Regions from separate parts of the Streptomyces sp. NPDC001822 genome, predicted to be linked through region 1. Evidence: riboswitches for the same ligand, from Rfam matches in the RefSeq annotation. Region 1 holds a riboswitch; the other holds the start of a gene.
What was found. Region 1 has a riboswitch for cyclic di-AMP ahead of ACFYY2_RS06350 (NlpC/P60 family protein). Riboswitches for the same ligand answer to the same signal wherever they lie in the genome.
Positions count from the first base shown of each region.

Region 2: it holds a riboswitch for cyclic di-AMP, as region 1 does, so the genes downstream of both, ACFYY2_RS00530 (peptidoglycan DD-metalloendopeptidase family protein) here and ACFYY2_RS06350 (NlpC/P60 family protein) in region 1, are expected to answer to the same signal.

Region 1 is NZ_JBIATW010000002.1:432,161-436,896, reverse strand. Features, by position in the region: gene pcrA (DNA helicase PcrA) at 1-1,697, opposite strand, end outside; cyclic di-AMP (ydaO/yuaA leader) riboswitch at 1,954-2,112, shown strand; gene ACFYY2_RS06350 (NlpC/P60 family protein) at 2,111-3,265, shown strand; gene ACFYY2_RS06345 (hypothetical protein) at 3,373-3,726, opposite strand; gene ACFYY2_RS06340 (NlpC/P60 family protein) at 4,084-4,736, shown strand, end outside.
Region 2 is NZ_JBIATW010000001.1:109,139-113,874, forward strand. Features, by position in the region: gene ACFYY2_RS00510 (aspartate aminotransferase family protein) at 1-111, shown strand, start outside; gene ACFYY2_RS00515 (helix-turn-helix domain-containing protein) at 186-800, shown strand; gene ACFYY2_RS00520 (DUF6126 family protein) at 887-1,066, shown strand; gene ACFYY2_RS00525 (tyrosine-protein phosphatase) at 1,129-1,953, opposite strand; cyclic di-AMP (ydaO/yuaA leader) riboswitch at 2,365-2,524, shown strand; gene ACFYY2_RS00530 (peptidoglycan DD-metalloendopeptidase family protein) at 2,529-3,392, shown strand; gene ACFYY2_RS00535 (SGNH/GDSL hydrolase family protein) at 3,556-4,383, shown strand; gene ACFYY2_RS00540 (STM4011 family radical SAM protein) at 4,399-4,736, opposite strand, start outside.

The sequences.
Region 1 (4,736 bases):
GAGGCCTGGAGCTCGGCGAGGTAGCCGGTGCGCTCCATGACCGCCTCCAGCACGACCGCCGGTCCGGCGCCGGACTCCACGATCGTGCGGAGCTCCTCCATGAGCGTGTTGAACCGCTTCACGGCGTTGGCCGAGCGGGCCGCCATTCCGTAGGCCTCGTCGACCCGGCGCAGGGCCTGCGGGAAGGAGATCTTCTCGCGCATGGACAGCGCGTCGATCATCGCCTCGGCCCGGTCGCCGATGCCGCGCTTGGGCACGTTGAGGATGCGGCGCAGCGGGACGGTGTCCTCGGGGTTGGAGAGGACCCGGAGGTAGGCCAGGACGTCCCTGACCTCCTTGCGCTCGTAGAAGCGCACTCCGCCGACGACCTTGTAGGGCAGCCCGACACGGATGAAGATCTCTTCGAAGACACGGGACTGGGCGTTGGTGCGGTAGAAGACGGCGACGTCGCCCGCCTTCGCCTCCCCGGCGTCCGTCAGCCGGTCGATCTCGTCGGCGACGAACTGCGCCTCGTCGTGCTCGGTGTCGGCGACGTAGCCCGCGATCCGGGTGCCTGCTCCGGCGTTCGTCCAGAGGTTCTTGGGGCGGCGGCTCTCGTTGCGCTCGATGACGGCGTTGGCGGCGGAGAGGATCGTCTGGGTGGAGCGGTAGTTCTGCTCCAGCATGATCGTCTTCGCGTCCGGGTAGTCCTCCTCGAACTGGAGGATGTTGCGGATGGTCGCGCCGCGGAAGGCGTAGATCGACTGGTCCGCGTCACCCACGACGCAGAGCTCCCCCGGGGCGTCGGCCTCTCCGGCCGGGCCGACCAGCTCGCGCACCAGCGTGTACTGGGCGTGGTTGGTGTCCTGGTACTCGTCGACCATGACGTGGCGGAAGCGCCGGCGGTAGTGCTCGGCGACGTCGGGGAACGCCTGGAGCAGGTGCACCGTCGTCATGATGATGTCGTCGAAGTCCAGGGCGTTGGCCTCGCGCAGCCGCGCCTGGTAGAGCGCGTAGGCCTGGGCCAGCGTCTTCTCGAAACCGTCGGTCGCTTGACCTGCGAAGGTCTCCTCGTCGATCAGCTCGTTCTTGAGGTTCGAGACCTTCGCCGTGAACGACTTCGGCGGGTAGCGCTTCGGGTCGAGGTCGAGATCACGGCAGACCAGCGCCATGAGCCGCTTGGAGTCGGCGGCGTCGTAGATCGAGAACGACGAGGTGAAGCCGAGGAGCTTGGACTCGCGGCGCAGGATCCGCACGCAGGCGCTGTGGAAGGTCATGACCCACATGGCGTTCGCGCGCGGGCCGACGAGGTCCTCGACGCGCTCCTTCATCTCGCCCGCGGCCTTGTTCGTGAAGGTGATCGCGAGGATCTGGCCCGGGTGCACCCCGCGCTCGGCGAGCAGGTGCGCGATGCGGTGCGTGAGCACCCTGGTCTTGCCGGAACCGGCTCCGGCGACGATGAGCAGCGGGGACCCGGCGTGCACGACGGCGGCACGCTGTTCGGTGTTCAGCCCGTCGAGCAGCGCCGCGGAGTCGACGACGGGACGCGGGGCACCGTCGCGGTAGTACGCGTCACGGGGCGGCGGCGGGCTGTCGAAGACGTCCTGGAACAGGCCCTCCGGCACCGCCTCGGGCGCGTGCTCCTCGGGGGGCGGCGGGGGGCCTTCCTCAGCGTTCTGGAGGCCGGTCAGGAAACTGTCGTCAAAGAGGCTGCTCATCGCTTCACGAGTCTAGGCGGCCGCACCGACAGCCCGGGCCGGATCGGCCGCACGGACCCCCACTGTGCGCTCACCGGCACGGTTCGCCCACGGTGCGTGAGTTCCGGAGGGCTGTACCGGCCCGACGGACCGGCTGCCGCAGAAGGTCACGGAAATGTATCGGGCATATCGGCCATCAACCTTCACAGGAGCACCACGGGTTGGTTAGCGTGCTCCGACGGGTGTCCCGAACCCACTTCAGGCGAACCACGCCGCACGGGCACCCCCGCCGAATCCGTGCTCCGCGAGGTGCCCGGAACCGGGGACCCACACGCATCACCGGGGTGAATCGGCCCGTCTCCACCGGGCCGTAGGGCAGCCTTCCGTTCCGCCCGAACCCGACAGCTAACCCGGTAGGCGGTCCACGGAAGGAGATGCCGGCCTTGGCGTCGCATCGCAAGCCGCGCACCCGGGTGCGCACGACCACCCCTGCCGTCGGTCTCACGACCGCGGCGCTCGCCTCCGTCACCCTGCTCTCCACCCAGAGCGCGACGGCGGCCCCGGCGGAGCCCAAGCCCAGCATCGAGGAAGTACAGAAGAAGGTAGACGCCCTCTACCGGCAGGCCGGTACCGCGACGCAGGAATACAACCGGGCGAAGTCCGCGTCCGCCGAGCAGCGCTCCAAGGTGGACGCGCTCCTGGAGGCGGCGGCCCAGCGGGCCGACAAGCTGAACGAGACGCGCCGCGAGCTGGGCAGTTACGCCGCCGCCCAGTACCGCAGCGGCGCGATCGCCCCGACGGCGACGTTCTTCCTGGCGGACGACCCGCAGTCGTACTTCGACCAGGACCAGCTGATGGCCCGGATGACCAGCCAGCAGCAGAAGACGGTCAACGAGTTCCGCACGCAGCAGAAGGAAGCCGCGACGAAGCGCGTCGAGGCGACCAAGAGCCTGGAGAAGCTGACCGAGTCGCAGGCCTCGCTGCGCACGAGCAAGCAGCAGGTGCAGACGAAGCTCACCGAGGCGCGCTCGCTGCTGTCGAAGCTGACCGCCGAGGAGAAGGCGCGGCTCGCCGAGCTGGAACGCAAGAAGGAGGCGGAGGCCAAGCGCAAGGCCGAGGACCTGGCCCGGAAGCAGGCCGCCGCCGACAAGGCGGAGTCCGAGCGCGCCAAGGAGGGGACCGCGGGGCAGGGCACCACGACCGGCTCGGGCTCCGGCACCGGCTCGGACAGCGGCTACGCCTCGAAGGCCGAGAAGGTCCTGGCCTTCGCTCGCGCCCAGATCGGCAAGCCGTACGTCTGGGGGGCGACGGGCCCGTCCTCGTACGACTGCTCCGGGCTCACCCAGGCAGCCTGGAAGGCGGCCGGGGTGAATCTGCCCCGCACGACGTGGGACCAGGTCGAGGTGGGCACCCGGGTGGCGACGGCGAACCTGAAACCCGGTGACCTGGTGTTCTTCTACGACGACATCAGCCACGTCGGCATCTACAAGGGCGACGGCATGATGATCCACGCGCCCAAGCCGGGTGCGAACGTCCGCGAGGAGTCGATCTACTACATGCCGATCTACGGAAGCGTGCGCCCGGCCTGAGACCCGCTCCCTCCGGGAGCGCGGCGGGCGCACGGCTCACGGAGGCCCCACACGCGCGAGGGGCCCGGGGGAGATCCCCGGGCCCCTCCTCCGTCCGCGCGGGCCGCTCAGGTCCAGAGCGTGGCGATGAAGATGTTGGCGACGGTGAGCCCGCCGACCGCGGCGAAGGCGCCCTTGCCGGCCTTCTCGTCGTCGCGCTTCACGTAGACCAGCGCGAGGATCACGACGAGGATCAGGAGCTTGATCCCGATCTTGACGTTGTTCACGTGCTGGTCGTCGGCCTGGTTCAGCCCGACGAGGGCGATACCGGTGACGAGCATGGTGAGCGCGCCGTGCAGCATGGCGGGGACGAAACGGGCCGTGCCCGCGCCCATGGCCTTCATCTGGGTGAGGAATCCGCCCAGCAGGGAGGCGATCCCGATGATGTGCAAGGCCACGAAGACATTGATGAGTACGTCCATGGCCGCAGCCTAGCCGCGGCCATATCAGCACTCTTCGGCCAGGTATGACTTAACGATGAGTTGGCGCGAGGACTGCGCGAATTGCCGGACTCCGCTTGAATTTCCCGGTCATCCCATGGAAACGAAACTGCATCTGAGGGCAATAGCTGTCATTACGCCTCTTCCCCGTGCCCCGGGTTTAGCGTCACGTCCCAGGTGACCGATTCGTTACCGCCGCCCCCGTACCGGGCGGCACCCCGGTCGCCCCGCCAGGAAATCCGGCGGCGGGCCACTCCCCCTGTGGTGGCCCGCCGCCGGACCCGGGCGGGCCCGCCGGTTTCCCCGGCGGGCAGTCGAACGGAAGGACGCACCACCCCCGTGGCCGCCCATCGCACCGCCGCTCACCGCAAGCCCAAGCAGCGCCTGTTCACCGGGCCTGCTGCCCGCACCGCCGCCACCCTCGCTCTCGCCGGCGCGGCGTCCGCCACCGCCTTCGAGGGTGCCGCCCAGGCCGATCCCCAGCTCACCCCGGCCCAGGTCAGGAGCAAGGTCGACCGGCTGTACCACGACGCCGAGGCCGCCACCGAGCGGTACAACGGCGCGAAGGAGAAGGCCGCGGCCTCGGAGAAGTCCCTCGACGCCCTGCGCGACGAGGCGGCCCGCAGGACCGAGCGCCTCAACGCCGCCCGCGACGCACTGGGTTCGTTCGCCGCCGCCCAGTACCGCAGCGCCGGCGTCGACCCCGCCGTGCGGCTGGCGCTCTCCTCGGACCCGGACGAATACCTGGAACGCGCCTCGTTCGAGGACCGGGCGGGCGACCGTCAGGCCGGCGCCCTCAACGGTGTACGCCGGCAGATCAACGACATCGCGCAACTGCGGGCCGAGGCGGAGGACGAGCTCTCCGTCCTCGCCGCCCGCCGGGCCGATCTGGAGAAGCACAAGAACGCGGTCCGCACCAAGCTGTCCGACGCCCGCGCGCTCCTCGCCACCCTCACCGCCGCGCAGCGCGCCGACTACGAGCGCTCCGCCGA
Region 2 (4,736 bases), on a different contig from region 1:
GAACGGTTCGTGGCCGCGTTCACGGCCGTCATGGACGACGCGCACAGCGGCAACGGGCTGATGTGGGACTTCGGCAGGACGCTGGTGAAGCAGGCCGCCGTCAATCGCTGAACCCGGCTCCGCCCGTCTTTTGCCCCTGAGGCAATAAATTTGCCTCAGGGGAAAGTTCCTGGCCCAATGGGGGCATGAATCCTCCTGACGGAGGGGTGGCCGACGACCTTCCGGGCGTCGCCCCACGCCTGCGCGAGCTGCGCCGCGACCGCGGTCTCACCCTGGAGAGCGCCGCCGCGCGGGCGGGACTCTCCCCGGCCCACCTCTCCCGGCTCGAGACCGGGCGCCGCCAGCCCTCGCTGCCGATGCTGCTCGGTCTCGCCCGGATCTACGGTACGACCGTCTCCGAGCTCCTGGGCGAGATGCCGCCCGAACGTGACGCGATCGTCCGTGGCGGACCGATCGACGACGCACTCGGCGACGGGTCCGGCGGCTGGCTCTACCGGCAGGCCGGCGGCTCGGGACGCGCCATGCAGGCGCTGCGCGTCCACGTCCCCCACGGTACCGAGAGCGAACTCGTGCGCGTCCACCCCGGCGAGGAGTGGCTGTACGTCCTCGACGGGCGGCTGCGGGTCGTGCTCGGGGAAACCGTGCACGACCTCGGTGCGGGCGACAGCGCCCACTTCGACTCCCTCACCCCGCACCGGATCGCGGCCCTCGGTCGCGGCGGGGCGAGCCTGCTGTTCGTCCACACGCTGCTCCAGAGCCCGGCCGCCGAGCTGTGCCTCGGGCCCGCGGTCCGGCTCTGACCTCACGTATCGTTCCCGCTTCGGCCGCTCATGGAGGCCGGAGTGCCGTCGCTCCGGTCTCCCAGGGGCCGCAAGGAAGGGCTGACATGTCCGATTCCGAGTACTACGACCCGCTCACCCCGCGCCCCCGGCCGGGGGACGACCGGGACACACAGGAGCGGCGGATGCCCCGAGGGGTCGTCATCCGGCTCATCGCCTACCTGGTGGCCGGACACGTCGTCGCGGCCTTCCTCTTCCTGCTCTTCACCGTGGCGGGCAAGGGCTGAGAGCCCGACTGCCGGCCCTGCCCGTCTCCCTCCACGGCCGGGCAGGGCCCGCTCCGTCGCCGTCAGGCGCCCTCGACGAGGCGCTCACGCAGCTTCTCGCGCGTCTCGTGGCTGATCTTCAGCCCTTCGAGGAGGTAGCGGTCGGTGCTGCCCCAGGTCTCCTCGATCGTGTCGAACGCCGCGTCGAGATATTCGCGGTGGGCGCCGAAGAGCGGATTGAGCAGTTCCATGACCTCCTCCGACATGCCCACCGGCGACGTGTCGCTGCGGTGCACCTTGTAGCGGCGGTGGGCGTCGTTGGACTTGAGGTAGTCGGCCTCGATGGCCTCCTTCTCGACGCCGACCGCGAGCAGCGAGACCGCGACCGACAGGCCCGCCCGGTCCTTGCCCGCGGCGCAGTGCATGAGCGCGGGGACGCTGTCCTCGGCCAGCGCGTGCAGGACCCGGCTGTGCTCGGCAGTCCGGTCCGTGATGATCGAGCGGTAGGACAGGACCATGCGTTCGGTGCCCTTGCCGTCGGCCAGGATCGAGCGCAGCTGCTGGATGTTCCCGTCGCGCACCAGCCGCCAGAACTCCGCGCCGTCGGCCGGGTCGGAGAGCGGGATGCTGACGTTCCGGACGCCGGGCAGTTCCACGTCGTGTCCGTCGAGCTTGTGGTCGGCGGCGTTGCGGAAGTCGAAGATCGTGTGCAGGCCCAGTCCGGCGAGGAACGCGGCGTCGGCCTCGGTGGCGTGGGCCAGGTGCCCGCTGCGGAAGAGGCGCCCGAAGCGGACGGTGCGGCCGTCGCTCGTCGGGAGCCCGCCGACGTCGCGGAAGTTGCGGACACCGGTCAGGTCCACGTCCGTCGGCTCGGGGCCGGCCGGGGGGACCTCTGGCAGCTGCGTCACAAGGGCTCCTGGAGGGTCTGGCGCCGGCGCCGCTCGCCGACGGGACACGCTCGCGACGATACGACATGGCTGCATCGCGCACGCGTCGCGTCCCCGCCGTATCGCCCTGTGCGGAGGAGCGGGCAGTGTGATGTCCGTATTGGTGCATTTACTGGAACATGCCCTGATTGTGCGGGACATGAGGGGAGGCGGGTGAGCGGGATCATATCCGTGACGGTGTGTGGTGAAGGTGCCCGTGGGTATTCCGGACGCCTTACGGAAAACCAAGATCCGTAATCCACGGAGTGTGACGGGAATTCCATAACGGAATTGAATCGGGGATTCCGGCCGGGAATCCGAGGCTTGTTACCCGAGTCCTCGCTCGCCTACGGTCACGCTCAATCCGGACGGAACGCCGAATCCTGCCGCCGCCCGGAATCCGCACCGACTCACGCGTGGCAGGAGCGGGGGAACCAGGTAAGTCGCCGGCCGGAGCGATCCGGAACGGCTCGGGGTCAAGACGCGTCACCACGCGGCCGGGCATCTCCAGCCCGAACCCGACAGCTCACCTCGCAGGCGCCGGAGAGGAATTCCCCATGCCCGCACACGGCAAGCACCGTCGTAAGAAGTCCGGTCCGCTCTCCCGAGGCATCCTTGCCGCAGGGGCCGGCGGCGCCGTACTCGCCCTCCCGCTGATCGGCGCCACCGGCGCCCACGCGGCCGAGCCGGCGTCCCCTGCGGTGAAGTCCGCCGCCGTCACCCGGAGCGCGCCCGCCGCCGTCGCGAAGGACGCACCGAAGACCTACACCGTGGTCTCCGGCGACTCCCTCGCGAAGATCGCCACCGCCAAGAAGGTCAAGGGCGGCTGGCAGAAGCTGTACAAGGACAACCGCGACGTCATCGGCGGCAACCCGAGCCTGATCGTCCCGGGTATGAAGCTGACCCTCGGCGCCAAGGCGTCCGGCGCCGCGAAGCCGGCCGCGAAGGCCGCGCCCGCCGCCGAGAAGGCCGCTCCGGCCGAGAAGACCACCGCCGCGTCGGAGGCCACCGCCTCCGGCTGGGTGGCTCCGGTCGAGCACCCCACCGTCACCACCCAGTACCACGTGGCCGGCGCCAGCTGGTCCAGCGGTTACCACACGGGCTCCGACTTCCAGGCCGCCTCGGGCACCAGCGTCCGCTCCATCGGACCCGGCACCGTCGTCTCCGCCGGGTGGAGCGGTGCGTACGGCAACGAGGTCGTCATCCAGCACAGCGACGGCATGTACTCCCAGTACGCGCACCTGTCCTCGCTGGAGGTCTCGGCCGGACAGACCGTCACGGGCGGCCAGCAGATCGGCCTGTCCGGAACCACCGGCAACTCGACCGGCCCGCACCTCCACTTCGAGGTCCGCACCGGCCCGGGCTACGGCTCCGACGTCGACCCGATCGCCTACCTGCGTTCGCACGGCGTCACCATCTGAGGGACATGACCCAGGGGTCCGGTCGAGGGGCGATGCGCGACGGCGCATCGCCCCTCGGCTTATTCCGGCTTTACCAAAACCTGACCGGGTGGTCTTTGTCACCACCCGTCAACCCCTTATTACGGTCGCGTAGGTCACATTCGAGGGTGCAGGATAAGCCCTTGTGGCAGACGATTCGAGAAACAAACAACGAGGCATCATCGGGTCGTACGCAGCGATTGGCGACAGTTTCACCGAGGGCGTCGGGGACCCCGGCCCGGACGGCAGGCTCGTCGGCTGGGCGGACCGTTTCGCGGTCCTCCTCGCGGACCAGCTCCCGGTTCCCGATGCGATGGCCGGCCCGGTGGACGACCCGCACGGAATCTTCCGGTACGCCAATCTCGCCGTACGCGGACGACTCCTCGACCAGATAGTCGAGGAACAGGTACCCCGCGCGAAGCAGCTGGCCCCTGATCTGGTCAGCTTCTGCGCGGGCGGCAACGACATCCTCCGCCCGGGCTCGGACCCGGACGACGTGGCCGAGCGCTTCGAACGCGCGGTGGCCGACCTCACCCAGGCCGTCGGAACGGTGATGGTGACCACCGGCTTCGACACCCGCGGCATCCCCGTGCTCAGGCACCTGCGCGGCAAGATCGCCACCTACACCGCACACGTCCGGTCCATCGCCGACCGGTACGACTGCCCGGTTCTCGACCTGTGGTCCCTGCGTTCCGTGCAGGACCGGAGGGCCTGGGACAACGACCGGCTGCACCTCTCGCCCGAGGGTCACACCCGGGTCGCGCTCCGCGCCGCCCAGGTCCTCGGACTCGACGTGCCCGCCGACCCCGACCAGGCGTGGCCCCCGCAGGCGCAGCGGGGCACCCTGGAAGCGCGCCGCGACAACATCAACTGGGCACGGGAGTACCTCGTCCCGTGGATCGGCCGACGGCTGCGCGGTGAGTCCTCCGGTGACCACGTGGAGGCCAAACGCCCCGACCTGCTGCCGCTCTGACGGCTCGTCGGGTCCTCAGGAGACGCTGACGACGGGCAGGAGCGGCCGGGCCGCCGGATCCGCGGACACGGGGAGCCCGTCCGGAGCGGGTATCCGCACCGGACGGGCGGGTATCCGCTCCAGCACGCCGCCCGCGAAGACGTCGTACAGCGGCAGCGTCTCCAGGTGCACATAGCCGATGTGACAGTCGCACACCTCGAGCGGGCAGCCGCGCGGGCCGAGGGCGTCACGGTAGCTGCCGTCGTAGAGATTGCCGAGCTCGGCGCGGACGAAGTGGCAGCGCCGCACCGTCCCGTCACCGTCCACCGAGACGACGGACTCACCGGTCCGGCAGGGCAGGCCCGCCGAGCGGT